3 regions of the Gluconobacter sp. DsW_058 genome follow, and region 1 is predicted to be linked to each of the others. Evidence: riboswitches for the same ligand, from Rfam matches in the RefSeq annotation. Region 1 holds a riboswitch; each other region holds the start of a gene.
The links. Region 1 has a riboswitch for cobalamin ahead of HK24_RS12010 (DUF1636 domain-containing protein). Riboswitches for the same ligand answer to the same signal wherever they lie in the genome.
Positions count from the first base shown of each region.

Region 1 (10,122 bases):
TTGCCCGTTATCATGATTGACCGCCCGACGCTTCCGCCAGCGGAGAGTGTCACGACGGTCGAAGACGCGCTGGACTGGTTGGAGCGCCATGATCACGCGGGCACAGACCGGGACGTGTAAAGCCATGCCTGTCCATCCGGCCGCTCGATGCGATGTGTCAGAGTGGTCCCGATCAGGACAAGTGTACTCATATCCACCAGTTCGGGGTCAGCATGGTCTAGATCCGTTAGGTGCAGCCGTTCATCGACCCTTCCAATAGCCCTTGCGAAGGCCACAGGCACAGTTCCAGACAATTCCTGACGCAGCACTTCGAAAGCCTCGCCCAACTGCCAGGGACGTGCCTTTGAACGGGGGTTGTAGAGCGCAATCACGAAGCCCGCCTGCGCGGCCAACGTCAGACGCCGGCAGACTGTCTCCCAGGGCTTGAGATTATCTGACAGAGACATGACGCAGAAATCTCCCCCAAGAGGCGCGCCAATACGGGCTGCGGCCGCCAGAACGGCGGAAACACCGGGAATGACCGTGACATTCATACCATTCCATCGATCTGGTTCGTGATCGATGGCTTCAAACAGGGCACTTGCCATGCCAAACACGCCCGCATCTCCGCCTGACACGATCGCCACACAACGCCCCTGCTCCGCAAGTTCCAGGGCATGGCGAGCGCGATCCAGTTCGACACGATTATCCGATGGATGGCGAATGATATGCGCTGGCAGGTCCACACGATCCACGTATGGGCCATATCCTATAACGTCCGTTGCCTGAGCAAGTGCCTCTTGAGCCTCAGGGGTTCTCTGGCTGGGCTTTCCCGGCCCGAGACCAATGACGAAGATCCGGCTCACCGGACACCCCGGCGGCCTGGCAACAACGCCAGAGAGAAATAAGGAGCCGCACCGTCCATGTCATTCAACGGCAGAACACGAGCCTCTTCCTGCGTCCCCCGTTCCACATAGACGGCATCCTGCAATCGCCCCGCGCGTTCCAGTGCTGTGCGAAGCTTTGGAAGATTGCGCCCCAGTTTCATCACCACGGCTGCATCAGCCTGCTTCAGCCACTGAGTCAGATCATCTTCCGGCATAGTGGCAGGCAGGACGCACAGGACATCATCACCATGCGTCATGGGGAGTGCCGCCTGTGTCCAGCATCCACTCATTCCTGTGATTCCGGGGATGACTTCGCAAGGTCCGACAGGCTCAAGCCGATCAAACACATACATGGCGGACCCATACAAAAACGGGTCCCCCTCACAAAGAAGAGCAACGCTCCGGCCAGCTTCTATTTCAACCGCAATCTGCTTCGCACACTCATCGTAAAACGACGACATATCAGGATGATAGGACGGGTCATTAACGAGGCGCTCCGTCGTAAAGGGATACGCAAAACGCAGCTCTTTCGTGCCCGGCGTAATGTGCGAGTCAGCAATCTTGCGCGCATGACCCATTTTGTCATGACGGCAGAAATAGGCGATGACGGGAGCTGTTGAAATAACCCGCGCTGCCTTGAGCGTCATAAGTTCCGGATCACCAGGCCCTACGCCGACGACATAAACTGTAGCAGCTGTCATTCTGCCTCGCTGGCAAGGGCGTTCAGGGCAGCGGCAGCCATGGCGCTTCCGCCCAGCCGGCCACGTACGATGACATGCGCGAGGTCAGGGCGAGCCGCCAGTGCGTCCTTGGATTCTGCGGCCCCCACAAAGCCAACGGGCATACCGATAATTGCCGCGGGGCGCGGGCCACCTGCATCAATGAGCTCAAGAAGATGAAAAAGCGCTGTCGGGGCATTCCCGATCGCTACAACAGCCCCTTCAATCTGATCGCCCCAAAGATCAAGAGCTGCGGCAGAGCGCGTATTACCAATTTGTCTGGCAAGATCTGGCGTCCGTTCATCGCGCAACGTGCAGATAACGGCATTATTGGCTGGCAACCGGGCGCGCGTAACACCATGGGCGACCATCTCGGAATCACACAGGATTGGCTTACCCGCCTGCAACGCTGCACGCGCTTTGCTAACAAGATCAGACGTCATGGCGACTGATGCTGCGACCTCCACCATTCCGCATGCATGGATAATGCGCACTGCAATTTTGGACTGTTCAGGCGTAAAACCCGACAGATCGGCCTCTGCACGTATCGTTGCAAAGGACCGGGCATAAATGGCCGCGCCATCCCGAATATAATCGTAGGAAGAGGGTCCGGCGCTCAAACCTGTGTCTCCTTCAATTCATGACGCAACAAGGCCCGTATCTGCGGAATATCCCTGCCGTGCCATGATGGCGTATCTGTTGTGCGCCCATTGCGCACAACCTCATAATGCCCGTCATCGGCAACGAGCGTCATATCTGCCGCACGGGGATGCGCACACCCCTTTATGCAGCCTGAAACATGCAGCACACAGCCGGGCGGCACATCAGATGCCAGAGCCAAGGCTGTCCCGACAACATCTGCGGTTGCTTTCGCACATCCGGCACGGCCAATACAGGCTTCCACTCGCAACAATGGATCTACCGAACTGGTGATGAAGCCGGGCCACGTTCCGTCCTGCTGTGGCAGAAGAACACTACGCCAAGGTGTAATCCGCAGACGTGATGTCCCGGCGAGTTCGGCAAGAATCTCAAAGTCTTTAGCATGGCATCGGCCGAATGGCACACCAACGCCCATGACCTTCCCCGGCAATGGCCCTATGAGAGACACCGGACGAGTACCCTGCGGTTTGCAAGGAATTCCCTCTAGCCCGCCCTTCGCGAGGACGAATGCTGCTGTATCGGCGTCTCGCGATGGTCGGCCAAGGTCAGAATTTTCTGCACAAATCCGGGACATCACCACGGCTGCTCTGACAGCCCGAGCGTTATCCAGCACTCCGGTTTCCATAGCACCACAGACAACTGACCATCCATCCGGGCGGGACTGAAGGGCAATATCCGCTGATAACGTGCCTTCTGGAACATACCCGCCACCATCAACGGCCCAACCGAACTTGCCGCTCAGCGCCGACAATGCGTTTTCCTCAAGAAGCGCCGTCTGAAGCGACTGGGCGACGTCCAACGTCTCCGGATTACATGCAGGATCCAAGCCAGCAAGGGGTGAAACCAGAATGGCCCTTCGGCGCTCTTTTGCTGGATCAGGATCTACGAGCCCTTCTGCCAGTGCGCTTTCTAACGCGAGTTTTGCACTCGTCGAAGAAAATCCTCGCAACTGCACGTTGCCACGATTGGTCAGTTCAACAACGCCGTTTCCGAAACGTCTTGCCAGCTCTGCAATAGCCAGCACTTGTTGCCCCTCAAAACCGCCGAGCGGGGAACGGATACGGACCAGATATCCGTCTCGTGCTTCCATCGGCGCGAACATATCCGGACACCAGCCGCGAACAAGGGGGGGAACTGTCATTCGCTCCCACTCTCCAACATCGCAGAGACGCTATTCAGGCGCGGGTGCCAGAGGCCTCGACGGATCATATCCTGGAACCGCGTGCGCATTGCCTGACGTGCCTGAGGGTTAGCGCTTTTCAGGAAAGCATCACAGGTGTCATCGCCAAGCGTTGCGGCAAATACCAAGTCAAACTGTTGGTCAAACCGAACAGAAAGGGTCGAGGCAAAAGCGCAGAGCGCGTCCAGTCCCCGTGCAATTTCGGCGCCTCCCCGATAATCATGCCGCTGCATCCCTGCCAGCCAACGGGGATTGGCCAGACGCCCTCGAACGATGCGCTTCACTTCGTTTTCAACTCTCCGAAGACGGGGCGCGTCCGCACGGGACGTATCGCCATGCCAAAGGACGGGATCAGCCCCTAGCAAAGCAGCCGCCGCTGCAAGTCCACCCTCATGAGCAGCAAAATCCGGGCTTTCGAGAATATCCGTCTCTGCATGGTCCTGCACATGCAGGATTGCATCTGCCCGTGCCAGATTTTGGGCCAATGCTGCGCTGCTACGTGTCCCGTCACGACCGCCACCATACATCCAGTCGTTGCCATCCAGATAGGACTGGCCAAGATCAGATCGTTCTTCCCAGTTACTCCGCGTGAGAGCGTCTTCAATGCCTGTCCCGTACGTACCGGGCGCTGCACCAAAAATCCGCGCTCCAGCAATTTTTCGGGCCTCACCCTCCAGATTTCTCACACGGGCAGACAACGGGTTCCATTCCTCGCCTTCCTCCAAACAGGAAACAGCTTCAACCACCTGATCGAAAAGAGAAATCTGTGCCGGAAAAGCGTCCCGGAACAATCCTGAAATTCGAAGTGTCACATCGACACGCGGACGATCGAGAACAGCCAGCGGTGTAATTTCAAATCCAGATACCCGACCGCTCGACGCATCCCACGTGGGGTCAACTCCCATCAGGATCAGAGCCAGCGCCAGATCCTCTCCCCCCGTGCGCAGGGTGGAGGAACCCCACAGATCTATAACGATGCTTTGAAGCGGCTCGCCCTCGTTCTGCAAATGACACAGCAGGATCTGCTTTGCCTGCGTTCGGGCAAGCTCTACCGCAGAAGCCGTGGGAACAGCTCTCGGATCAAGCGTGAAAAGATTGCGGCCGGTCGGCAGAACATCCACTCGCCCACGTGTCGGAGCACCGGACGGTCCGGGTTGAATGAACCGTCCTTCCAGCCCAGCCAGAAGTGCATTCATTTCCGCATCTGCGCTGGCTTCGATCAGAGTAGCAACCGTTTGCTGGGGCACCTGTGCGACAGAAGACACCATTTCGGCCAGTTTCTCGGCATGAGGTGCTACTTGACCAAAAACATGCAGACCATCACGGATCTGAAGGTCCTTCACATCACAGAGATAAGCATCCAGCCGCGCCAGAGCCTCTGCTTCGTCGCCTTCCCCCGCTTTGACACCACTTTCGCTCAAAAGCCCCATTCGCGTGGCTCGGTCCAGAATATCACGCTTCAGAATGGCGCCACGACGCCTGTCCAGACCATCCGCCTCTGCAAACTCATCGATCAGTTGTTCCAGCTCTGCCATGTCCGGATCAAGTCCGGCCTTCATAACAGGCGGTGTCATATGTCCGATGGTGACTGCGCCGAGACGACGTTTCGCCGAAGCTGCTTCTCCCGGATTGTTGACGATAAAGGGATACAAAACCGTCAACGCGCCGCGAAGAACGGCGGGAGCGCACTGATTGGAAAGCGCTACAGCTTTTCCGGGAAGCCATTCGAGTGTGCCATGCGTTCCAAGATGAAGCATGGCATCTGTCTGGCAGACATGACGTAGCCAGAGGTGGAACGCGATATAGGCATGGCGTGGGGGTGTATCAGGGTCGTGGTACTGGGCTTTACGATCCTGCGCGCTGCCACGATCGGGCTGGACAGCGACTACGATGTTACCAAGCGCAACGAATTTAAGACAAAATGAACCGTCCTGAACGGCAGGGTCTTCCGCAGAGGTTCCCCAACTCTGGGTCACAGCGTCCCGGAAGGGGACGGGCAAGCGCGCAAAGAGTTCGTTATAATCGTTCAGAGACAAACAGGGCTGTGGCAGGTCTTCACACAAAGCCTCCACCAACGCCCTACTGGCGGGTATTTTCGCAGCTCCACCGTCATACCCTGCCTGTTTCAAGGCCTGCAGGATGGATTCAAGGCTGGCAAAAGTATCTAACCCGACGGCGTGTGCAGTCTGTCCATCCGCACCGGGATAATCAGAAAGGACAATCGCAAGACGCTTCTCGCGCGGAGGTGTTTTCTTGAGCCTTGCCCATGCGAGAGCTTGCTCTGCGACAGCGGCAATACCCGGTTGAAAGGGCATGTGCCTTGCCGCATCCCCCGGGACTGTCTCGGATTTGAAGGAGATCGGAGACGAAGAAATTCGCCCATCAAGTTCTGGCAAAACGACCTGCATCGCGAGGTCGGATTGTGATAAACCGCGCCCGCTCTCAGCCCAGGCCGAGGCTGTCACACCAGGCTGCAAAACCTGAAGAACCGGAACAGCAGCAACATCAAGAGGAGATGCCCCCTCTTTTCCGCGTGCAGAAAAGAAGGTCGCGTTCAGAATAATGTCTGGCAGAGTTTCAATCAGGCGGCTTTGAATCCACTCGGCAACATCCGGGTTCTTCAGCGATGCGACATATAGAACATCTGTCGCGACCCCGGACTTTTCCAGTTCATCGGCAAGACCGTCAATCGCTGCTGTATCGGCAGCCAGAAGGTGAGCGCGGTAGAAAACGATTGTGGCTCTTAAAAGAAAATCCGCAGTCGTCTGGCGATAAATTCCAGCCGGGGGAAGCGCTGCGGGTTGTCCTGAAACGTCTTCTCCATGCCCGGCAAGATAAGCCATGAGCAAAAGGGCGCGACGCGCATTCTCAGGACCACCTTCCCTCAGAAACCCCGTGAGTCTGGAATGGTTTGCTGCTTCGATGCTGGACCACTCTCCAAGCCGTGCATCCTGACGGGCATCTCCGGGCAACAGAGCCAGTGGAATGCTGTTCCTGCTACAAAAATTCCGGAGTTCTTCCGCCCCATAGCGCCAGTAATCCACCCCACCAAGAAGCCGTGCGATGACGCAGCGGGACGATGCTATGGTCTGCTCAACGTATAAATCGACCGACATGGGGTGTCTGAGGCGAGCAAGACTGACCAGCCGCAGCGAAAAACCTGCGCCGTTTGGGGTCTGCTCATTCAGACGGGAATAGGCCCTCTCAAGCGCCAGAAGATCGCTATCCGAGAAGGACAGAAACACGACGTCAGCAGGCGCATGACCGAGATCCTCGGCCACGTCCTGATCGTCTATTCCGTGTCGTTCCCGGACAAGCAGATGCATCAGGTCAGTCCGCCAGCAATGCGGCTTCGATGGCTGCGCGATCCAGGCCTGTCTGGCCAATTACAACGAGGCGCCCGTCCCGGCCTGCATCTGCGAGAGGCACATCAAATTCATGACGGAAACGGGTCCCGACACCCTGCACGGCCAATCGCATTTTCTTACCCTGCACGGCTGCAAAGCCTTTCATACGGAGGATATCGAATTGCCCCGCAACCTCGCTCAAGCGCTTGAGCAACGCTTCAGCACTTTTCTGCTCCGGAAGGACTACGACGAAACTCTCGAAGTCATCATGTTCGTGGTCATCTGCGCCATCATGATTGGACGGGCGCGCTTGAAGATCGTCTTCGGCACCGGCACCAATTCCCAGCAGAACAGCGGGGTCCAGTCGTCCCTCTACTGCCCGCAGCGTAATAACTTTCCGCGGCACGGCCTCGGTAATGCCCTTCTCAACCGCATCAATCCCGGCTTCGTCCAGAAGATCAGTCTTGTTCAGAACAATAAGATCCGCCGCATTCAGCTGGTCTTCATAGACTTCAGCCAACGGATTATCGTGATCCAGAGAAGGGTCAGCCGCCTGCTGTGCGGCAACAGATTCCGGATCGTCCGCAAAGCGACCAGCGGCGACAGCAGGTGCATCCACCAGCGTAATCACACCATCAACGGTCATGCGGGTACGGATCCCGGGCCAACTAAATGCCTTGAGAAGGGGCTTGGGCAGCGCAAGGCCAGATGTCTCGATCACGATGTGCTCTGGCGGATCAGGACGATCGATCAGAGCCTCCATGGTCGGAATGAAGTCGTCTGCAACCGTGCAGCAGAGGCATCCGTTGGTGAGTTCGACAATATCCTCGTCAGCACATCCTTCGATCCCGCAGGACCTTAGAATTTCACCGTCAATCCCAAGCGAACCGAACTCGTTCACGACGATCGCGATACGGCGCCCATCAGCCTGTGCGAGAAGGTTTCGCAGAAGGGTTGTTTTCCCTGCCCCCAGAAAACCCGTGATGATCGTAACCGGAATCTTGCGACCGGAGCCTGAAACAGTCTGGGACATCATGAAAGTTCCTGTGAAGCAGACAATGAAGATGGAAGACGGGCGATAACCATATCAGAAAGCGATGCGGGTCGCTTTGACGGCATCACTGTTCCGGTTTTCGATGCTCGGTAAAGCTGAAGGTAAGCCAGCAGGTCAGACAGCTTTTCCGGACCAAGTTCACCTAGAACAAAAGTCCATTTTTCCGGCATGGAAAGCGTGGCCATACAGCCTCGGCTACAGGCTGCCATACATTCAACGGGCTGGACGCTGAAATCACCTTCAGCAGCCTGGTCAAGCAAGGCATCGTAGAGCTGTCGCCCCTGAACAGGGTCATTCCCGACCGGTAGACCGCGACGACACGTCACACAGACGTGGAAAACTGGCGAAACGGATGATTGGCCCGCTTCAGCATAGGGCAGTGGATCTGCCATGGTTTCGTCTCTCTTGCAGCCACAACGGCATAACAAAAGGCGCGATGAAAGGCCTTCGCAATCGCGAAAGTGACACGCACATGATGGCGCGCCCTCACAGTCCGGGCACCCCGCCGGATCATGACACTTGGCTCAGATGGCAGGTCTCCTGACTCACGGCCGAGGCACCATTGGCACCTCCTCTCCCACCGGGCCTTCCCAGATCGAAATCCAGTGGCTGCCTTTCCTGAAAGAAAGACTGGCAGGACAGAAAACCGTCCACAGTTGCGGGGGCAGTGCCGGGTTTGACCTACTTCTAAGGCCGCACCAGCTTCCCTTTTCATCCTCTTCTCAGAGGAACCATCAAACCCTCTCCTATCTCTGGGATGAAAGCGTGTCAAAGCCCGGGAAATGGGCTCATTTCATTTTCAAAGACAAACCCGCCGCCACAAACAGCACTTCTCCGGCGACTGCGGCGATCTTCTGATGAAGAAGACCCGCTTCATCGCGGAAACGACGAGCCAGGGCATTGTCCGGGACAATTCCGAGCCCTACCTCGTTGCCCACAAGAACGGTACGGCCTTTCCGTGTTTGCAACGCCTCGAGAAGATCTTTCGTCGCGGCGTGTATATTACGGTCTTCCAGAATGAGATTTGTCAGCCATAAAGTGAGGCAATCAATCAGGATCGGCGCGCCCTGCTCTGCCTGTAAGGCATCTGCGATATCAAATGGCTCTTCAACTGTACGCCACCCTTTGTTCCCACGGGTGGTACGATGCAAATCTATCCTGGCCTGCATTTCTTCATCAAAAGCCCGACCGGTCGCGAGATAAACCCAAGGGGCCGGAAGACCAGTGATGATTGCCTCAGCGATCCTACTTTTTCCTGACCTGGCGCCCCCGAGGACCAGTGACACATCCGGTAGTCCTGTTTGCGTGATGGTCTGTGCCACAATGTCTCCTGCGCCTTCTTCTTGCATGGTCCCTGATAACAGCACAAAAGACCTGTCATGCCACCGCACATCATGCCCTCGTCCTGTCAGCCCCCTTTCGCCAGCATGGCAGAACTTCGCACTGCCTGCCTGTCACTTCCAGACCCCGACCCAAAAGTCGCCGCCCTGATAGCGGAGCGAGACGCGACTCTGACCAAACCTCCCGGCAGCCTCGGGCGGTTGGAAGAGCTGTCCATTTGGCTCGGTGAATGGCAAGGCCATCAGAAACCAACGCTAGAACAGGTTCAGATAACGATTTTTGCAGGAAATCATGGTGTGGTCCGCCGGGGGGTATCTCCGTGGCCTTCGGATGTTACGGCCCAGATGGTGTCGAATTTCCAGAGTGGCGGCGCAGCAATCAATCAGCTTGCCCGGAATGCTGGTGCGGACCTTGCTGTTGTGCCCGTCCGAAATCTAAAGGCCACAGCAGATTTTACCGCGACCCCGGCTATGGGCGAAGACGAATTTCTCGATGCGGTCTCGGTCGGATACACCGCCGTATCCCCCACGCTGGATCTGTTTTGCCCCGGCGAAATGGGTATTGGCAACACAACCCCCTCCGCCGCACTTTGCGCAGCACTCCTGGGGGGTACAGGCGCGGACTGGGCAGGACGTGGCACGGGTCTCGATCAGGGGGGCGTCAATCTCAAGGCTTCTGTGATTGATGAGGCTCTGTGTCTGCACGCGGCGTCACTTAACGACCCCTTGGACGCCGCACGTTGTCTGGGTGGTTACGAACTGGCCGCCATACTCGGAAGTGTTCTGGCCGCCAGACACCATCGTATCCCGGTTCTGCTTGACGGCTTCGTCTGTACCGCAGCCGTGCTGCCATTGATCAAATTGACCGCCTCAGCACTCGACCACACACAGCTCTCGCATTGTTCCGCTGAGGCTGGTCACCGCAAGCTGGCAGATGCCCTCAGGCTGAAACCAAT
Region 1 is NZ_JOPH01000068.1:47,068-57,189, reverse strand. Features, by position in the region: gene HK24_RS12045 (cobalt-precorrin-6A reductase) at 1-120, shown strand, start outside; gene cobJ (precorrin-3B C(17)-methyltransferase) at 93-845, opposite strand; gene HK24_RS12035 (precorrin-2 C(20)-methyltransferase) at 842-1,567, opposite strand; gene HK24_RS12030 (precorrin-8X methylmutase) at 1,564-2,205, opposite strand; gene cobG (precorrin-3B synthase) at 2,202-3,386, opposite strand; gene cobN (cobaltochelatase subunit CobN) at 3,383-6,751, opposite strand; gene cobW (cobalamin biosynthesis protein CobW) at 6,756-7,808, opposite strand; gene HK24_RS12010 (DUF1636 domain-containing protein) at 7,805-8,218, opposite strand; cobalamin riboswitch at 8,339-8,577, opposite strand; gene cobU (bifunctional adenosylcobinamide kinase/adenosylcobinamide-phosphate guanylyltransferase) at 8,615-9,175, opposite strand; gene cobT (nicotinate-nucleotide--dimethylbenzimidazole phosphoribosyltransferase) at 9,221-10,122, shown strand, end outside.

Region 2 (10,122 bases), on a different contig from region 1:
AGTGGGCAAGACACGGCCTTCAGTGCAATGCCATTGCGCCGGGTTACTTCGATACGCCGCTCAACGCTGCACTCGTAAATGATGCAGAATTTTCAACGTGGTTGGAGAAGCGCACACCTGCGGGTCGATGGGGACAGCTTGATGAGCTGACAGGGGCCTGTATTTTCCTTGCTTCCGGCGCATCTTCGTTTGTGAGTGGCCATGTTTTGTATGTGGACGGCGGTATCACGGTGTCTCTCTGAAGCAAACGCGCCAAATACACATCAACGCCGTGTCAGAAGCCCCATCAGGAAACAAGCACCTATCGCAGAAATGACTATCCCAACTGGCAGCTCCTGAGACGGCAAAAGACAGCGGCTGAGAAGATCTGAAAGGATTGTCAGCATCCCCCCCGCGACCATAGCGGGGATAAGGATATTCTGAACAGACCGTCCCCAGATGGGCCTTATGAGATGAGGCACAATCAGTCCGACGAAGCCGATCGGCCCACACAAAGCCACTGTCGTTGCACAGCTAAACGCGCAAAGGGCAAGAACACAAAGCCGTAGCTTTCTTGTTTGCACCCCAAGGGACGCTGCGGTTTCCTCCCCGGCCATCAAGGCATCCAGATCAGCGCCAAAAGCCCATTTACCGAAGATCACGGGCAGAAGCCCCAACACGACAAGTGGCAGGGCCGACCAGCGAGCGGCGGAAAAACTGCCCATCGTCCAGAACAGAACGGATTGCGCCGTATTACGGTCACCCCAGAAAATCAGCAGGTTTGTCAGAGTAGAGAAGACGAAGGAAATCGCCAGTCCAGACAGCAGCATCCGTTCCGTTGAGACCCGTGCGCCAGACCGGGATCTAAACGATACCAGCAACAGAAGTGCTGAGGTTGCCAGAAATGCCCCACCGACGGCACCAAAAGCGATCGTCCAGACGCCGAAAACGTCCCCCAACAATACGATGACAGCAACAGCCCCTGTTGCTGAGCCCGAGGACAACCCGAAGAGAAACGGATCTGCCAAGGGGTTGCGGGTTACGGCCTGAAGAAGTGCCCCTGCACCGGCAAGAATTGCTCCGGTCAAGAAAGCCAGAACCAGCCTTGGCATTCGCAGGGACCAGATAATCCGGGCGGCAATATCATGGCTGGCTGGACCGGCCAAAAGTCCCGCGTGCAACGAATGCCAGCGAAGAGAAGCACTTCCGAGCGTAACTTCCAAAAATGCCAGCACACTCAGAGCCGGCAAAGCGCTGATGCCAAGAACACGCTTCATCTAAGGTGCTGCGTCCGGATGGAGAAAGGCTGCAATTTTTTCGATCACATCGATATTCGCGGGAGACGGCGTCATTTCATCATAGCGCACAACCATAATACGGTTTGTCTTCAGGGCCGTACTCTCCATCAGCAATGGCTGGCTTCGCAGAAATTTCAGACTGTCTGAAACACCTGCCCCGTAATCCATCACCAAGATAGCTTCAGGATCACGCAAACCCGCGTTTTCCCACGAAGCAGCACCCCAGTTTGTTGGTAAATCACGAAAAATATTTTCGCCCCCGCCCAGCCGGATCAGCTCTGTCGCAAGGGCATATTGGCCAGCTGTAAATGGCCGGTCGCGTCCACTGTCATAGAGAAAAACACGTAACGGGTGATGGCCCTTGAGACGATCCTGAATGTGCTGAACGCGCCTCTGCCAGCCTTCGACCAATTGCCGAGCCTGCTGCTCCCGGCCGAAAACCTGTCCAAGTTTTTCTTCGTCGCCATACAGAAGGTCTAATGTCGGGAGAGCTGTAGAGTGTCCGGCCCGGAAGCAGCTTTCAGACAGAACAAGCGTCGGGATACCCTGAATTGCCAAGGTCTCGGGTGTCACATCTCCACCGACATGCATCCCATAATTCCAGCCTGCAAAGAAAAAATCTGTTCCGGCATCAAGCAATTGTTCAAGACTGGGATAGTGAGTTGCAATTTCCGGGATATCACCTTGCTGAGCTTTGAAACCCGGTGTGTATTTGTTCCAGCCTGATATCCCGGTCAAACCACGAATATAGGGCTGCAAATGCAGAGCAAAAGCCATTTCCGCCATATTAACGTCGTGGATGACAGCGTGCTCTGGCTGATGCGTGATCGTTACGGGCTTCCCGCAGCTCTGCACGGTAACCGGGTAGGCGAAGGCCGTTTGCACGGCAAAGCCACAGAACCCCAGAAACAGCATAAAGGTAGGCGTTTTCATGCGCCTCGCGGCCTAAAAACGAACGTCGTGCTGCCATCATCCAGTTGAACGGAATGAACATTCAAGCCGAACGCACACCCTAGTTCCGAAGAGAGCAAAACCTCAGAAGACGCCCCATCCAAAATGATTTCTCCGTCCCTCATCAAGAGAGTTCTCGGCGCAAAATCAGGCACGAAAGACAGGTCATGCAGGACGGCCACGATTGTCAGAGGGAGGTCACGAAGCAGATTTAGAAGCTCTGCTCTGGCCGCAAGATCCAGGTGATTCGTGGGCTCATCCAGCAACAGTATTTTGGGGGTCTGGGCCAGACATCGCGCCAGCATCACACGCTGACGCTCACCACCAGAAAGACTGCAAATCGGCCGTTTTAAAAAAGGTTCGACACGGAAATACTGGATTGCTGTTTGCAGATTCGCAGTATCCTGCTGCGCTTGGACAGTGCCCCGAAACGGGAGACGACCAAGTGCGATATAATCCTCAACTATGAATTCAGGAGTTACATCATCGGTCTGGGAAAGCCACGCAATCTCCCGCGCTACCGCTGGTCTGGACAGGGTACTGAGCAGCGTTCCTTCCAGAACTATCTCCCCTTCCGTGGGCGAAATTAATCCCGCGAGGAGCCTCAGAAGCGTGCTTTTCCCTGCACCATTCGGGCCAATGAGTGCAACATGCTCACCCTCCCTGACGGAGAAATCCGTCAAAGAGAGTATGCGGTCATACCCGACACCATGCGTCTGAAGCACAACCTCAGACACGATCAGAAACCGGCCTGAACACTGATCGAGAAGGACCGCGGCGCCCCCAGCATCACTTCACTCGGATAACTGGTGTCAGCCCACTGGATGAAGTGCTTGTTGCCTACATTGTCTACCCGGCCATAAACCGTCACGCCGCTATAGGCATGCCATGCCGCGAAAAGATTGACGAGCGCATAGTCTTTCAGACTCAGGGTGTTGGCGTAATCGCCCTTGCGGGCAGATACGTAACGCATTCCAGCCCCCAGATCGACCGGCAGATCTGCAACCCGGGACCAGACACCCCACAGGTTGGCCGTTACAGCCGGAACGTTCGGGACCTCGTTCCCGGAAGCATTCACTGACGCTGAGGGATGGAATGATCCATAACGAGACCACGTATAGGCGACATTTCCCGACAGGCTCCAGTGTTTGCCCAGCGTGAGGTCCCCCTGCCATTCCACACCCCGTGACTTCTGAACGCCCGCAGTTGCCACGCTGTCCACACCGGTGGCAACGAGAACTCGGGTACGGCTGATATCGTACAGAGACAGCGTAGAGGACAGGCGCCCTTTCCAGAAAGAACCCTTGGCGCCGATTTCTCCCTGCCTGGACTGACTCAAGCGTGAAAACTGGCCTTTATTAACCAGGAAGATATTGGAGCCCGGCGGATCTTCAGCCGTTGTGTACACGCCGTAGAGGCTGATGTTGTCTGTCAGATCATAAACAGGGCCAATCCTGAAGTTGGCAGGATTGTAGTTCCCCTTAAAGCTGGTCGCAGGATTGAACGCACCGGACTGGCTATAATTCTGGCGGTCCAGTTTCAGCCAGTCATAGCGAAATCCACCCACTACACGCAGATTGTCCCTCACGGTCAGGACGTCTTCCATAAAGATGCCTGCGTCCACCATGGTCGTGGGAGATTTTGTATATGGATACTCCCCAGCAAAACTTCCGACGGCCGTACTCTCAGGACTACTCAGAGAAACACTGTCCGCATATGTCGCGTCCGGAAAACCACGGTTCCGGATGAGCCGCACATAATACGCGTCTCCACCGACGACCAGACGGTTCTTCATTCCGAAAACGTGGAAATCAAACTGGCCATCCAGCGTGTCACCAACCTGATGCTGGTTCATATAAACATAGAACCGATCCCGGCCGACCCGACCGGGTGCAATGGCATTTCCCGCTGCGTCCGTCTGCCCGGCTGAACCGATATAGCTGTAGGATTCAGCGTTATTCCAGTTGCGCTTGGCATAAAGGACATAGGTTTTATTGTGGAACGTCATGTTCTCCGTTGGCTGCCACGTCAGATGGAGCGTCGGAGTCACATTAACCGAGCCAGCTTTTGCATCCTTGGCATTGTAATACCGCCAGAGCGATGACCGGCTTACGCCTAATCCCTTGGAAGACGACAGCAGGCCACCTACGCCATCATGGACCTGAGCCAGCGGGACCAAAGGGGTTCCATAGTACGTCGACAAGCGATCTGTCAGATAGTCGACGCCAAAGCGGGCTGTAAATTTCTTCGAAGGGTGCCAGAGCAACGTTGTCGTGAAATCGTTGCTGTGTGGATCTGCGCCAGCAACGTATCCATCAGACGAGGTACGACTGAAATCACTTCGAATGGCCAAAGTGTCGGTAATGGGAACCGAACCGCCCACGCCAGCATTCCACGTATTGAAACTGCCATAAGATACCAGAGCATTGGCATGCGGCCCATCAAACGCAGGATCACGCGTTCGCATGTCCACCGTGCCGCCAACAGCGCCCTGCCCGTACAGAACAGACGACGGCCCCTTGAGAACCTGAACGCTCTCAAGATTGAAGCTGTTGAGCGGACGGTTCACCATCGTGGTCGGGCCATAATAAATGCCATCTCGCAGGATCAGAACCTGATTTCCGCTGAAGCCGCGCATCATCATCTGCGCCGGACTTCCTGGCGATCCACCGGAAGAAACGCCCGGTGCACTGTCTGCGGCGTCTTCAGCGTGCACATAGCCGCGCTGTTCCATCACGCTGCGCTGAATCACATTGATCGTCGTAGGATTATGTTGAACTGTCAGCCCAAGTCTGCCCCCGATAACAGCACTATCCTTCAGCGGCTGCGCCCGACCGTGCGCCGTAATGTGCTCTTCTTTCGCTTTGGCTGCCGCCTTCCTGACGTCTTCTGTCTGGGCGAACGCGGGCTGAAAAACGGTCAATGCCGCGACGGGCAACACACCGACAAAACTGATTTTCCTCATGGATAACGCAAACTTCACTCAACAATGCGTCACTACGATGAGCAGGAAAAACATCCTGCTGCGTCCGGTGCACCCCGCCCTTTCGCTTCGTCCATGACCATTTTCGATGGCAGGTCTCCTGGCTTGCGGATCATCGGCAGATCGCGAGCCTTCCCAAGGCTGACGCCCCAGTGGCCGGGTTCCCGGAACCCATCGTGATCAGCCTCACCGCTCACAGTTGCGGGGGCAGCCGCAGCATTTCACTGCGTTCCCTTTTCATCCCCTTCCGGGGAACCATCATTGAGCAGGGGCATAACCGAAACTCCCATATAGTCAAACACGTATGTTATAACATATTAATAACTGAAGTTATCAATTTGAACAATGGAGGCCCCTCAATCCCTTGGAAGAGGAACCAAAACATGCCTAATCTCATGCTTTCCTATTCTGGACAGAAAGTGTCGCAGGATGAAGCTCTGTCGTTTTGGTCCCTTGGATCAAGAAACACCTGGACTCATTGATGACACTGGCATCCTGAGAAGCCTCAAAGGGATTTTGCCTGATATTACAGTTGCCCACCTGTCTCCAGAGCAGCTGGACGCCTTGCGGGCGATTAATCCGACCACTCTCCCTGTCGTTTCAGAAGCACCACGCTACGGTATTCCGTTCTCAGGTGCCGGAAAGTATATCTGCATTGGCCTGAACTATCGGGATCATGCCGAGGAAGCAGGCCTTCCCCTCCCCTCAGAGCCAATCGTCTTCATGAAAGCCATCTCTGCCCTGACGGGTCCGAGCGATGGTATTCTGATCCCCCAACATGCCACCAAATTGGACTGGGAAGTCGAACTCGCAGTCATTATTGGCACAAAAGCGTCCTACGTCTCCCCGGAGAAGGCTTTGGAGCATGTTGCGGGATATTGTGTCGCCAATGATGTCTCTGAACGCTCATTTCAGATGCAGACAAGCCAGTGGGACAAAGGCAAAGGCTGCGACTCATTCGGGCCCTTGGGACCATGGCTTGTGACGACCGATGAGATCGCCGATCCGCAAGCGCTCTCCATGCGGTTAGATGTCAACGGACACCGTCGGCAGACGGGGCATACCTCCAACATGATCTTTGACGTCCGCAGCATCATTTCACATGTCAGCAACTACATGACCCTGATGCCGGGCGATATCATTGCCACAGGCACACCTGCCGGCGTCGGAATGGGCATCAAGCCTCACCCAGTCTATCTCAAACCAGGGGATGTCGTAGAGCTGGAAATCGAAGGGCTTGGCATTCAAAGGCAGACCGTGAAGGCCAGTTCTTAGCTGATTCGACAGGAAAACGTCTTTTACGAAGCGATTCTTGAAAAACACCAATTTTCATAATTATTTTTTGTACGAACGACTTGCCCGCTCAACATCGCAGGAATGCTGCCTACAATGTAACAACTGCGAAGGTGCGTGAATTAAAGATTGAAGTTTCTGAGAATGAATATCATTTGTAACTTTAGAAATACGGGAAAGTCAGCTGAAATTCTCGTGAAAATTCATTTTCCAGGAGGCAGTTAGCCCTTTCCATGAGACTTCCAGCGTCGAACGTTCCTCAACGTACACATCTAGGCCCAATGCTTTTTACAGCACTTTTGCTGTCAGGTACGTGGAATGGCGCCTTTGCCGCGACCACTGATGACGTATCTCCAGAAGTTCGTAAGAAATCAGCTTCAACGACCGGTCTTAAAGAGGAACGTTCCGCTTCACCAAAATCGCAGAGCACGCAACAGAAACACGCGTCACAAGAAGATGAGACCCCCGGCAGCATTGAGCAGCTTCTGGTGCAGGGTCATCGCCGCAATGCCTCTACGGATGGTACCGGCACTTACACGGTTTCTGCGGTCTCCACGACGAAAATGCTCCTCAAACCGTTGGACGTTCCACAATCCATCTCGGTCCTCAGCAGCCAGCAGATGAAAGACCAGAACCTCAATACGGTTGATGCTGCGCTCAAACAGGTCGCGGGCGTGAACGTCAATATGTATGGCGACGGAACGGGGGGTTACACTGCCCGAGGCTTCACGCTACAGGCTCAGTATGACGGTGTTCCGTCTATGAGTGGGCTGACTTTAAGCCAACAGTATGATCTGGCCATCTATGATCGTATTGAAGTCCTGCGTGGACCAGACGGCATGCTTCAAGGCTCCAGCACACCCGGCGGGAGTGTCAATTTCGTCCACAAGCGCCCGACTGATGACTTTCAGGGCAATGCGTCATTCTCGGCTGGCTCATGGAACAATTACCATGCCACCCTTGATGTCGGCGGCCCTCTCGCGCACTCGAAAATTGTCTCAGCCCGACTTGTCGTCGCAGGCACCGACCGCAACCAGTTCTACAACAATGCCTATGATCGTCGCTGGACGATTTATGGCGTCACAGATGTGCACTTAACGCGCCATGACACCCTGACAGTCTCCGTGACGTCTCAAAGCAACGATACAACCCGTTATATGGGGCTTCCCCGTGCCAGTAATGGCGCGGATCTGAATCTGCCGACGAGCACGTTGGTGGGGGCCAACTGGGGCAAATCCGAAGTCCCGATGACTGAAGTTGAAGCACAACTGGAGCATCTTTTCTCTCATGGCTGGCGCGGGCGCCTCAACTACCGTCACCGAACCGCAGCCACCACACTCCAATACGCTTATCTCAACGCGTATAACGCGTCCGCAAAGACTGGCAATTTCGTCGCAGCCAATACACGGTATGACGAGACGAATGATGGCCTGGACGCATACGTCACCGGGCCGCTTCACCTCTTCGGGCAGAAACATGTTCTGATGATGGGAGCGAACTACGATCGCTATCTCTATGAAGGCGGCGGTGCCAGTGCAAACTCCCGGACCTACACGGCGCTCGCCGGTATCCCGATTAATGCGAACAATGCCATTCCGTCTCTGGCTCTCCCTACCATTACCAATCGCTACTGGGAGCCATCCACGCAGTGGGGCGTGTATGGTCAGGCACAGATCAAGCCTGTTTCACGCTTTTCCATCCTGATTGGTGGCCGGGTGAGCGGGTATGTCAGCAAGACACGTCGTATTTCCCCAACTGTTGGTGCCACCAGCACCGATATCGACCAGCAGGGCATCCTGACCCCTTACATCGGCGGCGTTCTGCACCTGTGGCCGAATGTCACGGCTTATGTCAGCTACGTTTCGACTTTTTCGCCTCAGTCTGCGTTTGATACCACCGGCCGCCTCGCACCGGTCCGAGGCAATCAGCTCGAAGGTGGTATCAAGGGAGAGTTCTTCCACGGGCACCTGGGCATGACCCTGTCTGGCTACAAAATTATTCAGAAAAACGAAGCCATCTATAACGGCACCATCGGCGCTATCTGTGGACCCGGTGGCGTGGATGACTGCTACGTCGCGACAGGCAAGACACGCAGCCAAGGTGCTGAAGCAGAGCTGATTGGCCGTCCTCTTGAGGGCTGGGATATCAATGCCAGCTATACTTATAACGACAACCGGATCGTCAATAACGGTAGCGCCACACAGTCTGGCCTAACCTATGCTGGCAACTCGCCCAAGCATCTGTGGAAGCTCTGGACACACTACCGGTTCGAGCCATATCGCGGGGCACAAAAGAATGTCTGGAGTATCGGCGGCGGGTTCAACGCTCAAACAAGTACATTCGGAACAAACCGCACCGTGACGCAGGGCGGATACATTATTGGGTCCATCCAGGCTGGATACCAATGGAACAAATATCTTTCCCTCTCCGCAACACTGAACAATATCGCCAACAAACGATATTATCAGCGACTGGGAAATCTGTATTACTACAACTACTACGGAGAGCCGCGGAACTTCATGTTTACGCTCCGTTCTAATTTCTGAAGCAAATCTCAGCCGACTTCATAAACTCTTTGATTGTGCGCGGGGCTCCATAGATATGGATGTGCCGCGTTCAAAGCTTGGGGCGCCGTCTTCTCCGTATGCGTATCCGGGCCAATCGTGCCCGGGTCGGTCTGTCTCGCCCACAGCAGTATCATGATAAGCCCGGCGATCAGGATAATGATTGTCAGAAGAACCCAGCGTTTTTCCATGATTTTTGCTCCTTGCGGCAATCAGTCACGCTTTTTGGCTGCCCGTTTGGATCATAAATCGGAGCTTGACCCAAGGTTTCCGCTACACACAAGGAAATAACTCACTGACACCAGAACGGGACGTCCTTCGAAAAAGTCTTCCATCGCTTGGGAAGTTTTTTAAGGATCTTTTTCCGCGCCCGATGCGCCATGTGAACAATAGCATCTCCTGCTTCGGCGAGGTCCGGCCTTTCTTTTATCGCCTGCCTGACCAGAGCCTCTGCCGTTGCTGCATCGTTGAAACGACCAAACAGGTCCTGCAAATCCTTGCAATGGCCCATGTAGGTTTCAACGCGGCTCCCGTTATACAGAGGAAGAATGCTCTCAATACTATAGCGCAGCCCCTTCAGAGATTTACGGACGTCATGCAACTGGCGGTCTGACAGGTGCCCGATGTGATGACCCCGCTGCTGGACTTTACGCGCCATTCGATCAAGCAGAACAGGCGCGTGGTCTTCCAAAAGCGCGTCAGCAGTCTCGGCTCCAAAAAGAGCTGCCGGGTCTTCCGTGCTTTGTCCAAGAGAAAGTAGCGTAGACGTTATGCTCGGATCAGTCAGTTTCTGTCGCATCTCCGCCAGTGCAGACACTCGCTTTTCTTTGGCTAACTGAACGAATTCACGCGCAATATCCCCGCTCACATAAGCCGGTAGAATTTCGGTCTGAAAAACATCCCAGTCTCGAACATTGCCAAGAAACTGCCCAGTTTGCTGAAAAACTGACATCTCATTCGCTAACGCTCCCTTAGGCAACAAAGGGCGAAAAGCTTTCAGGATCGTTCGAAGCCGCCTGACGGCGACGCGCATCTCATGCACAGCATCGACGCT
Region 2 is NZ_JOPH01000034.1:660-10,781, reverse strand. Features, by position in the region: gene HK24_RS06740 (SDR family oxidoreductase) at 1-242, shown strand, start outside; gene HK24_RS06735 (iron ABC transporter permease) at 264-1,256, opposite strand; gene HK24_RS06730 (ABC transporter substrate-binding protein) at 1,257-2,210, opposite strand; gene HK24_RS06725 (ABC transporter ATP-binding protein) at 2,207-2,965, opposite strand; gene HK24_RS06720 (TonB-dependent siderophore receptor) at 2,968-5,193, opposite strand; cobalamin riboswitch at 5,284-5,486, opposite strand; gene HK24_RS06715 (fumarylacetoacetate hydrolase family protein) at 5,641-6,486, shown strand; gene HK24_RS06710 (TonB-dependent siderophore receptor) at 6,786-9,050, shown strand; gene HK24_RS06705 (hypothetical protein) at 9,059-9,259, opposite strand; gene HK24_RS06700 (CHAD domain-containing protein) at 9,361-10,122, opposite strand, start outside.
Region 2: linked by a shared signal. The riboswitch ahead of HK24_RS06720 (TonB-dependent siderophore receptor) and the one ahead of HK24_RS12010 (DUF1636 domain-containing protein) in region 1 are both predicted to bind cobalamin.

Region 3 (10,122 bases), on a different contig from region 1:
ATGACCAGAAGAAAATGGTTCTGGGTGCAGAAGGCGCGCTCTGGACAGAAGTTGTCTCCGAAAACATGTTGGATGCCCGTCTGTGGCCCCGTACTGCAGCTCTGGCTGAGCGGTTCTGGTCTTCTGAAAACGTGCGGGATGTGGATGATCTGGAGCGCCGCCTACCTGTGGTCATGGCAGAACTCCAATCAACAGGTTTGCAAGCGGCGCAGCATGAAAATGCGTTGAAGGAGGCTTTGGCACCTGCGCATACTGGCCCTCTCTCCACGCTTTTGAGCGTTACGGTTCCGGTGCGGAATTACGCTTTGAATCGTCTGGCCTCCAAAAGTGGCGATGCCATGCTGTCGGCTCCGGTCGCGATTGCCGATCCGGATGCTTTTGAGGCTATCCGCTTCAACGACATGGCTAAACGGTATGTCGAGGGAGAAAAGAGTCTGAAGGCTCCCTTGAAGGCCATGCTGGCAAGCTGGGCTGCCAATGATGAAGCTTTTGTCGCAATTGCCGCAGATGTGCCTGCCCTTGAGGAGGTTACGCCCATATCTCACACCGTTGCGGCCCTCTCCAATGCGGGATTGAATGTTCTGAATGGAGCTTCAGGAACAGCCTGGCGGCTGGATGCGCAGCACCTGATTGCTGCACAGGAAGAGCTGTTTCACAACTCATCCAATCATCTGTTGTCCCTGAGGCGCGAGCAGCCTCCTGGGGGGCTGCTCATTGCCATTCTCCCTGGCATTAAAGCGCTTATTTCCAGCCAGAATTAAAGCCTTTTTCCATACCCCGCTTTTCTGCGCGAGGTATGGCTCTTGGCGTCCAGGTCGTTTCGACTGTAAACTTAAGTTACAGGCCCGCGGACGGACCAAAAGGCCTGCCTGTTTTTCACATTTAGGCCTCTCATATGCATCAGAAGAAACTCTCCCCCAAGGCTGCTTTGCTGCTATCCGCCAGTCTTGGCCTGGTAGTGCTGCCTTCGATTGCGTCTGCCAAGCCCGCAGCGCCTCAGATTACTTATGACCAGTATGGTCTGGATCTGGCCGGGCGGGATGTGAGCGTCAAGCCGGGAGACAGTTTCTTCGATTATGCCAATGGCAGCTTCCTGAAAGCGCTCGAAATTCCGTCGGATATGAGCAGCTACGGCCCGTTTAACGCGCTGGCTGAAGCATCCCGCCAGCGCATTCAGTCCATTCTGAAAGACCTGTCCGCGCATCCGGTCGCTCAGCCTCAGACGATCGATGAGAAGCTGGGCACCTATTATGCGTCTTTCATGGATGAGAAGGCTGTCGAAGCATTGGGTTCTAAGCCGCTGGATGCTGAAATCGCAAGCATCCACACAATTACGGATCTGAAGGCATTTGCGCAGTTTAGCGGGGCGTCGTCCGATACGTTCGGATCATCGCCGTTCGCGCTGGACGTGGATGTGGATGCGAAAGATCCGACGAAATATGCGCTCAGTGTCGATCACGCCGGGCTCGGGATGCCGGATCGGGACAATTACCTGAAGCCGGAATTTGCATCCAAGAAAGCGGCCTATCAGGCATATGTCACGAAGCTTCTGACGCTTGTTCACTGGGCTGATCCCGCCAAGTCAGCGGCAGACATTGTGGCTTTTGAAACCGAGATTGCCAAAGTTCATTGGGCGCGCACGGAACTCCGCGATCCGGACAAGACCTACAACCCGATGACGGTAGAAGCGCTGGTCAAAAGTGTTCCTTCTTTTGACTGGATGACATGGTTGCGGGCGTCAGGTGTGCCTGAGGCCGGGCTGGCGCAGCGGATTGTTATTGTTGGTGAGCCTTCCGCCATCAAGGCGGAAGCGGACCTGATTGCAAAGACAGATCTGAACACTCTGCGCGCCTGGCAGGCATTCCATACGGCGAGCAATGCTGCATCGTTCCTGCCGGATGCTTTTGTGCAAACGCGTTTCGCCTATGTGAAGGCTATGTCAGGCCAGCCTGCTCTGGCAGCGCGTTGGAAGCGTGGTGTGGATTTCACGAGTTCCGCCATGGAAATGGCGCTCGGTAAAATCTACGTGGAGCGCTATTTCCCGGCTTCGGATCGTGCGGCCATGCAGACGCTGACGGGTAACCTGAAGGCAGCTTTCCACAACCGCCTCGAACACAACACATGGATGAGCGCGCAGACGCGTGAAGCCGCGCTGAAGAAGCTGGCCAGCTTTGAAATTCAGGTGGGTTACCCGAATGAGTGGCGGGATTATTCCGATCTGGTTGTGAAGAAGGGCGATGTGTACGGCAATGCCGAGCGCGCTTTCGCTTTCGAATGGCACTATCAGTTAAGCCATCTCGACAAGGTTGTTGACCGCAACGAGTGGCTGATGTCGCCCGCAACGGTGAACGCCTACAACAATCCGCGTTTTGTGGAGGTCGTGTTTCCTGCGGCGATCCTTCAGCCGCCGTTCTTCAACCCGAAGGCTGATCCGGCTGTGAATTACGGGGCGATCGGTGGTGTCATTGGGCATGAAATGACCCATTCCTTTGACGACAAAGGCCGCAAATACGATGACAAGGGGCGTCTGCGGAACTGGTGGACAAAGGAAGACGAAGCGCGCTTCCAGAAGCTCGCAGATCGGTTTGGTGCGCAGTATGACGCGTTCGAGGTTCAGCCGGGCGTGCATGTGAACGGTAAGCTTACGATGGGCGAAAACATTGCCGATCTTGGTGGCCTGACCCTGGCGCTGGATGCGTATCATGCCTCTCTGAATGGGAAGCCAGCTCCGGTTATTGATGGTCTGACGGGCGATCAGCGCGTGTTTATGGGATGGGCACAGGTCTGGCGTGAGAAGGTTCGTCCAGACACGGAGAAGCAGATGGTTGTTATCGACCCGCACTCGCCGCCGAAAGCTCGGGTAAACATCCCGATGCACAACGTGGATCTCTGGTACAAGGCCTGGAATGTACAGCCGGGTGACAAGCTCTATCTCACACCGGATCAGCGCGTCAAAATCTGGTAATTGCGTATGATGGGGTGGTGATTCACCCCATCTACTCGCTGGTTTACGGACGCATATAATGGGCTGTCGCAACCATGTTGAGGAGCGCAGCTTTCGTCTCCGGCCATTTGCGGGTTTTTAGTCCGCAATCCGGATTGACCCAAAGGACATCCGGGCTGATTGTTTTGCTGGCAGCTCGAAGCAGGTCCACCATTTCCTCGACAGACGGCACGCGTGGGGAATGGATATCGTAAACGCCCGGCCCGATTTCCGCAGGGTAGCGATAGGCTGCGAACGCATCGAGTAGTTCCATGCGGGAGCGGGCGGTTTCAATCGAAATCACATCCGCATCCATTGCGCCAATGGCGGCAATGATATCGTTGAATTCCGAGTAGCACATATGGGTGTGGATCTGTGTGGCGTCCTGCACACCCGAGGCTGAAATGCGGAAGCTCTCCACGGCCCAGTCCAGATAGGATTGCCAGTCTGCGCGACGGAGCGGCAGGCCTTCACGCAAGGCGGCTTCATCAATCTGGATGATGCCGCCCCCGGCTTTTTCCAGATCGCACACTTCATCCCGGATCGCGAAAGCGATCTGTCGGCATGTTTCCGCACGCGGTTGATCGTCTCGCACGAAAGACCAGTTCAGGATCGTGACAGGCCCCGTCAGCATACCTTTCATCGGGCGGCTGGTGATGGACTGGGCATATTCCCACCATTCAACCGTCATGGCTTTCGGGCGTGACACATCCCCGAAAATGATGGGTGGCCGGACATAGCGGGACCCGTAGGACTGAACCCAGGCGTGCTTCGTGAACGCAAAGCCGGAAAGCTGCTCCCCGAAATACTGCACCATGTCATTGCGCTCAAACTCGCCATGCACCAGCACATCAAGATCAATCTCTTCCTGCCAGCGGATGGTCCGGGCGGTTTCTTCCCGCAGGAAGGTTTCGTAAGCCTCGGAAGAGAGCTCTCCTCGTGCATGATCTGCACGGGCTTTGCGGACTTCCGGCGTCTGGGGGAAGGACCCGATTGTTGTCGTTGGGTAAAGCGGCAGCCTGAGTTTGGACTGTTGCAATGGACGGCGCGCGGGGAAGGGGGAAAGGCGCTGGGTGAGAGCTGGGTTGCGATCTGCAGAGCGTGCCTGAACGGCAGGATCGTTGATTTTCGTGGAAGAGCGACGTGCCTGAAGAGCCGCAGCGTTTTCGGCTAAAGTGGCTTGCACAGCGCCCCGGCCTTCATTCAGGGCGCGTGCCAGTGTGTACAATTCTTCGATTTTCTGAACGGCGAATGCGAGCCAGGATTTCACATCCGCGTCCAGATCTGTCTCCCGTTCCAGATCAATGGGTGTGTGGAGGAGAGAGCAGGACGGAGCAAGGATGAGGTCACGCTGGCGCGCCAGTGGTTCAAGATGGTCCAGAAGCGCGTTCAGGTCGGCCTTCCAGATATTCCGCCCATCCACTACGCCCAGAGATAGCAGCAGGTCAGGTCGTGCTTTTTCCAGAATGGATGCAAGCTGTTCGGGAGCGCGGACAAGATCCACATGCAGGCCGTGAACTGGCAGGCTTAGGGCGATGTCCTGATTGTTTCCGAGCGCACCGAAATACGTGGCGAGCATCAGTTTGAGGTCTGGAACAGCGGCTGTCAGAGTGTTGTAGGTCGTTTTGAAAGCTGCGGCAGCATTGTCCGGCAGATCCAGAACAAGGCAGGGCTCGTCAATCTGAACCCAGTCTGCGCCTTCTGCGCGGAGGGCGTTCAGAACCCGTTCATAAATGGGCAGCAGGGCAGGGAGCAGATCAAGGCGATCAAACGCCGGGCCGTCACATTTTCCCAGAAGCAGGAAGCTGACAGGTCCGAGCAGAACGGGGCGTGTCTCAATCCCAAGCGCCTTGGCTTCATGATATTCCTCCACCGCTTTTGTAGAGGCGAGGCGGAACGTCTGGTCTGCTGTGAATTGCGGGACAAGGTAATGGTAGTTCGTGTCAAACCACTTGGTCATTTCGGCGGCGGGAACGTCCTGAGGTGCGCCATGAGCATGACCGCAGCCACACTCTTCGGATGTCGTTTGGGAGCCGCGCGCCATGGCGAAGTAGGTTCCCAAGTCCACCTTGCCCTGCACGTTGCCGTAAATGGCGGGAACAGCACCGACCATTGCGGATGTATCCAGCACATGATCGTAAAGCGAAAAATCGTTGGAAGGGATGATCTCTGCGCCGAGGTCTTTCTGGCGCTGCCAGGCTGACGCCCGAAGGGACGCGGCGGTGGAAAGCAGATCATTGGCGGAAGAATTTCCTGCCCAGTACTGTTCAAGAGCGGTTTTCAGTTCACGGCGGGTGCCGATACGCGGAAAGCCCAGAGTTGCGACGCGGACGGTCATGAAAGCCTCGACAGGTTCGTGGCAGTGCGCTCGCAGGGCATGCAGGATCATTCACGCCCCGAACAGGAAATGTGCGGCGTGGAGACATGCGTGACCCGTCCGGAACGCCCCGCCGGAGGATGTTATGTGTCGTGGCAGGTCTCCTGGCTTACGGGTCTTCGCGCTGATTCCGCCTTCCCGGACTTTCGCCCAGTGGCCTGTGTGGAATCGGCACTCGCCGCTGACAGTTGCGGGGGCAGCGCCGGCTTTGCACCGGCTTCCCTCTTAGCCACGCCGGATGCGTGAACATCCGACGTGGAACCATGACAAGCCTTATGACTGCCGCATGTTCCGAAAAAGAGTCAATAGCTCTTGCTCATATAAAGAACTCCTTATATGTAAATCCATATGGAACAGGCCCTCATCATTTTCCAGGCACTGGCAGACATGACCCGTCTGCGGATTTTGGCCCTTCTGCGCGAGATGGAACTGTCCATCGGCGAGGTGGCGCAGGTGCTCGGGCAAAGTCAGCCCCGCGTGTCACGGCATGTGAAGATCCTGGCAGATGCGGGATTGATTGAGCGCCGCAAGGAAGGAAGCTGGGTTTTTTTGACTTTGGGTGTTCTGGAACGTCTGGAGCCTGTCTTTATGGCGCTGGATCGATGGACTGCGCGGGAACCGGCGGAAATCCGTGCGGATCGTATTCGCTTGCAGGCCATTCGGGATGTTCGTGCGCTCGCGGCGGAAGACTGGTTTGAAACCCACGCGGCAGAATGGGACGCGTTGCGTTCCTTGCATGTGTCCGAACAGGAGGTCGAAGCAGCGATCGTAAAGACGCTTTCAGCATCTCCGATCGGCCGGCTCGTGGATATAGGCACGGGAACAGGTCGCATGATGGAACTGCTGGGAAGCGGCACCCAGACAGTCATCGGGTTTGATCGCAGTCCCTCCATGCTGCGGTTGGCGCGGACCAAGCTTGCGGAAGTTGGTCTTGAGCAGGCTGATCTGCGGCAGGGGGACTTTCAGGCCCTTCCGCTGCCGGAGCATTCAGCCGATGTCGCAGTCATGCATCAGGTTCTGCACTACGCACAGCATCCGGCTGCTGTAATTGCGGAAGCCGCGCGTATTCTGGATGCCAACGGTCGCTTACTAATTATCGATTTTGCCTCCCATAACCGGGAAGAACTTCGCACACGGGATGCGCATGTCCGGCTTGGGTTTACCGATGCGCAGATGGCGACGTGGTTTCGCGCTGCTGGTCTGGTTCCCGCAGAGCCAGTGGCTCTTGAAGGCGAACTGACTGTGAAACTCTGGCTCGGCCAACGCCCCAACTAAGCTGAATTATTGAATAAGGAGCTGGCGTGATGCCCGCACAGACAGGGCCTCTGCCCGCAATTTCGTTCGAGTTTTTTCCTGCAAAGTCGGAAAAGGCAGCCGCCACGCTGCTGGAAAACGCAAAAACGCTAGCTGCTTTTGGTCCGCAGTTCATGTCCGTGACGTATGGGGCAGGTGGGTCAACACGGGACCGCACCCTGGCCACCCTGAAAGACATGGTTCGGGAAACTGGCGCGCCAATGGCTGGGCATCTGACCTGCGTGGGAGCCTCCAAAGAAGACGTCAATGCCGTGGCGCAGGCGTACTGGGAGGCCGGTGTGAAGCACATCGTGGCCTTGCGTGGTGATCCGCCGCCGTCAGCCGGGGGCGTCTATGAGCCTCATCCGGAAGGCTACGCGGGGGCTGTGGATCTGGTGCGCGGATTGAAGGAGATTGCGCCGTTCGAAATCTCCGTTGCGGCATATCCGGAAACGCATCCTGCCGCGCTTAGCCCGCAGTCGGATCTGGAGCATCTGCGAGCGAAGATTGATGCGGGTGCGGACCGGGCTTTGACGCAGTTCTTCTTCGAAGCGGACACATTTCTACGCTTCCGGGACCGCGCTGCGGCCATTGGAATCGAGCGGCCGATCGTGCCGGGTATTCTTCCGGTTGGAAGTGCTGCGCAGGCCTGGAAGTTTGCCGATATGTGTGGTGCAAACGTGCCGAAGTGGATGCGCGACCTGTTCGATGGATTGGATGAAATGCCCCAGGCGCGGGCGTTTGTCGCGGCCACGATTGCAGACCGGCTTTGTCAGACACTGAAAGCTGAAGGGGTGGAGCAATTCCATTTCTATACGTTGAATCATGCAGATACAGCATCAGCCCTTTGCCGCCTTCTCGGGCGACGTCCGATCTAAAGCGGAGAGGGCTGGATTTCCTGCTTAAACGGGGTGACAAAAGAGAATGACAAGATTCCCGATCGTTCTTCTCGACTACGATGGTACTCTGGCGGAAACGCAGCCGGCCATTCTTCGCAGCCTGAAGGAAGCCTTTGAAGCCAGCGGCTACAAGGGCCCTTCATCAGACGCCCTGAAGCATCAGCTTTCAAAGGGTGGGACCCTTCAGACGCTGTTTCAGGCGATCGTTCCCGACAGTGATGTTGATGATGCACAGGCTTTTGTTCGTCATTATCGGGCTTATTACCCTAAAGCCGATCAGGAAGAGACCGTCCTGTTTGACGGGGTGAAGTCAGTGCTCGACGATCTTAAGGCTGACGGGGCAACGCTGGTAATTCTCAGCAACAAGCATGCTCCAACTGTTCATGCCAGTATCGAGCGCTTCGGGCTTGGTGGGTGGATCAGCAATGTGATTGCGTCCGAACCAGACTACCCGCACAAGCCGGATCCCCGGGTCATGACAGACCGTGTGCGGCCGTTGTTTCCGGAAGTCCCCGCATCGGATTTTCTGATGGTTGGCGACACGGCGGCAGATCTTGGATTTGCCCGCAATAGTGGCATTGCATCCTGCTGGGCGAGTTATGGGCACGGGTCTGCAACGCAGTGCATTGACCTGAAGCCGGATTTCCAGATCGACAGTATTGCCGGGCTTCTGAACGTCGCCCGCTAATACAGTGTGGTTCAGCCCTTGGGGGCTGGACCAATGCTGCCGCGAGCGACGAGTTCTGTTTCCAGAATGACGTTCTTGTTCTGGCGGCCGTCCTGCTGGGTCAGGAGACGGACTGCCTCCATACCTTTGCGCTCATGAGGCTGGCGAATTGTGCTGAGGTCCGACAGGGCAGCGGCAGGAATGTCATCAAATCCAAAAATCGACACGTCTTCAGGAATGCTGAGACCCGCCGCACGGATTGTCTGCATGGCGCCAATTGCAACGCGGTCGCTCATTGCCAGAATTGCTGTCGGTGCATTCTGCCGGTTTAGCAAGAAGCGCGCGCCTTCAGCACCGGACTCTTCAGAGTTGATCGGAATTTCCCAAGCCGGCACGTTTTCAGGGGCAATGCCAGCTTCCTGAAGAGCTGTTAGGTACCCTTCCAGACGCATGGCAATCGTGCTGTGTGCAATATTGGCGCGACGCTTGGCTGTCAGGATGCCGAAATAATCGTCATGGGCTGTTTTGAGAGACAGGATACCGAAGCGACGGTGTCCTAGCTCAAGCAGCGTTTTTGCCGCGTTGTAGGCGGCTCCACGGTCATCAATGCCGACATATGGCACGTTGTCCAAACGGGGCTGGTCCACCACAACGAGCGGAACGTTCCGCTGCTGCGCCATCAAAACGCACCGGCTATCGGGGGCCACGGAATAAAGGATGTACCCGTCGACCGCAGCATTGCCGAGCGAAACAGGTGTGTTCATGTTACGGAGGCTGCTGCCTGCTGAAATCAGGGCCAGATCCGTTTCCATTTCGTCGCAGCTTTTCGCGACGCCGTTCAGGACGGCGAGAACGGCAGGATCAGAAAATGCGTATGGGAGATCTTCACTGAAGAGAAAGCCCAGTGCCCCGGAATGCCCGGTTGCAAGCTGTTTCGCTGCTGGATCAGGGCCTGTATATCCAAGCTCCTGGGCCGCTGCGAAGATCTTTTCCCTCAGCGCAGCCGAGAGTTGGCCCGGCCGGATATAGGCATTCGAGACTGTCGTGTGGGACACCCCGACCTGTGCCGCTACATCCTTGAGCGTAACCTTGCGACGACCGTACTGACGGGTTGTTTTCATATGTTATCCAATAATGAAAACGCTGCCTTCGTGCAATCCTGACGGAAGAACGCGAAGGCACCTAATATGCAGGTGCCTCAGGTAAATGCTGGTCTGAACGTTGTCTGCCCATCTTCACGATTACGACAAGAGGGTAAACGTCTCAGTTTTTTGGCTTTGTTGTCGCAGTATTTTTCTGCGGAGCTGGTTCAAACATCGCCCGGCATTTTGGGCTGAGCTTATCCATCTTCTTTCTCATACAGGCTGTAATCTTGGCTTCGTTAGGGATGGCAAACGTGCACAGGCGGATGGCATCACCTTGGCAGGCCTGTTTCTGCTCATCGCGTGTCGCGGCTGACGCCGAGCCAGACAGGGTGGCAAAACCAGTTAGGCAGGCCAGAAGCATCAGATATCGGGTCATGGGCCTTCTCCTTTTCCATCTAAAAGCGTTTGAAAAGCAGCACAGTTTCCGTTGGCTCGCACGGTGAAACAGGGTGCGGTGCAAGCCGGGTTCTGGTCATCGGGAGAGCGGACGGACGATGCGCGCAAACCTTGCGCCTTCCAGGGAAGAGCGTTGGGCACCGGGTTTGCGTGAAGGGGCTGTAGCTGTTGGTGAGACTGCCAGTCCGTCAGGGCGGAGTGTCATGATGAGCATTCTGGCGCGAGCGGCATCAGGCGTATCAGCCATGCAGTAGCTGATGGCGCGGGACTCTCGCTGAGACTCAATCAACCCACTGCGGCGGAGGGTGCCGAGGTGCTGGCTCAGTGTTGGTTGGCCAATACCTGTCATGGTTTCGATTTCA
Region 3 is NZ_JOPH01000033.1:44,557-54,678, forward strand. Features, by position in the region: gene HK24_RS06340 (beta-N-acetylhexosaminidase) at 1-761, shown strand, start outside; gene HK24_RS06345 (M13 family metallopeptidase) at 896-2,965, shown strand; gene metE (5-methyltetrahydropteroyltriglutamate--homocysteine S-methyltransferase) at 3,009-5,321, opposite strand; cobalamin riboswitch at 5,437-5,641, opposite strand; gene HK24_RS06355 (metalloregulator ArsR/SmtB family transcription factor) at 5,709-6,635, shown strand; gene metF (methylenetetrahydrofolate reductase [NAD(P)H]) at 6,665-7,531, shown strand; gene HK24_RS06365 (HAD family hydrolase) at 7,578-8,240, shown strand; gene HK24_RS06370 (LacI family DNA-binding transcriptional regulator) at 8,252-9,340, opposite strand; gene HK24_RS06375 (hypothetical protein) at 9,483-9,740, opposite strand; gene HK24_RS06380 (helix-turn-helix transcriptional regulator) at 9,837-10,122, opposite strand, start outside.
Region 3: linked by a shared signal. The riboswitch ahead of metE (5-methyltetrahydropteroyltriglutamate--homocysteine S-methyltransferase) and the one ahead of HK24_RS12010 (DUF1636 domain-containing protein) in region 1 are both predicted to bind cobalamin.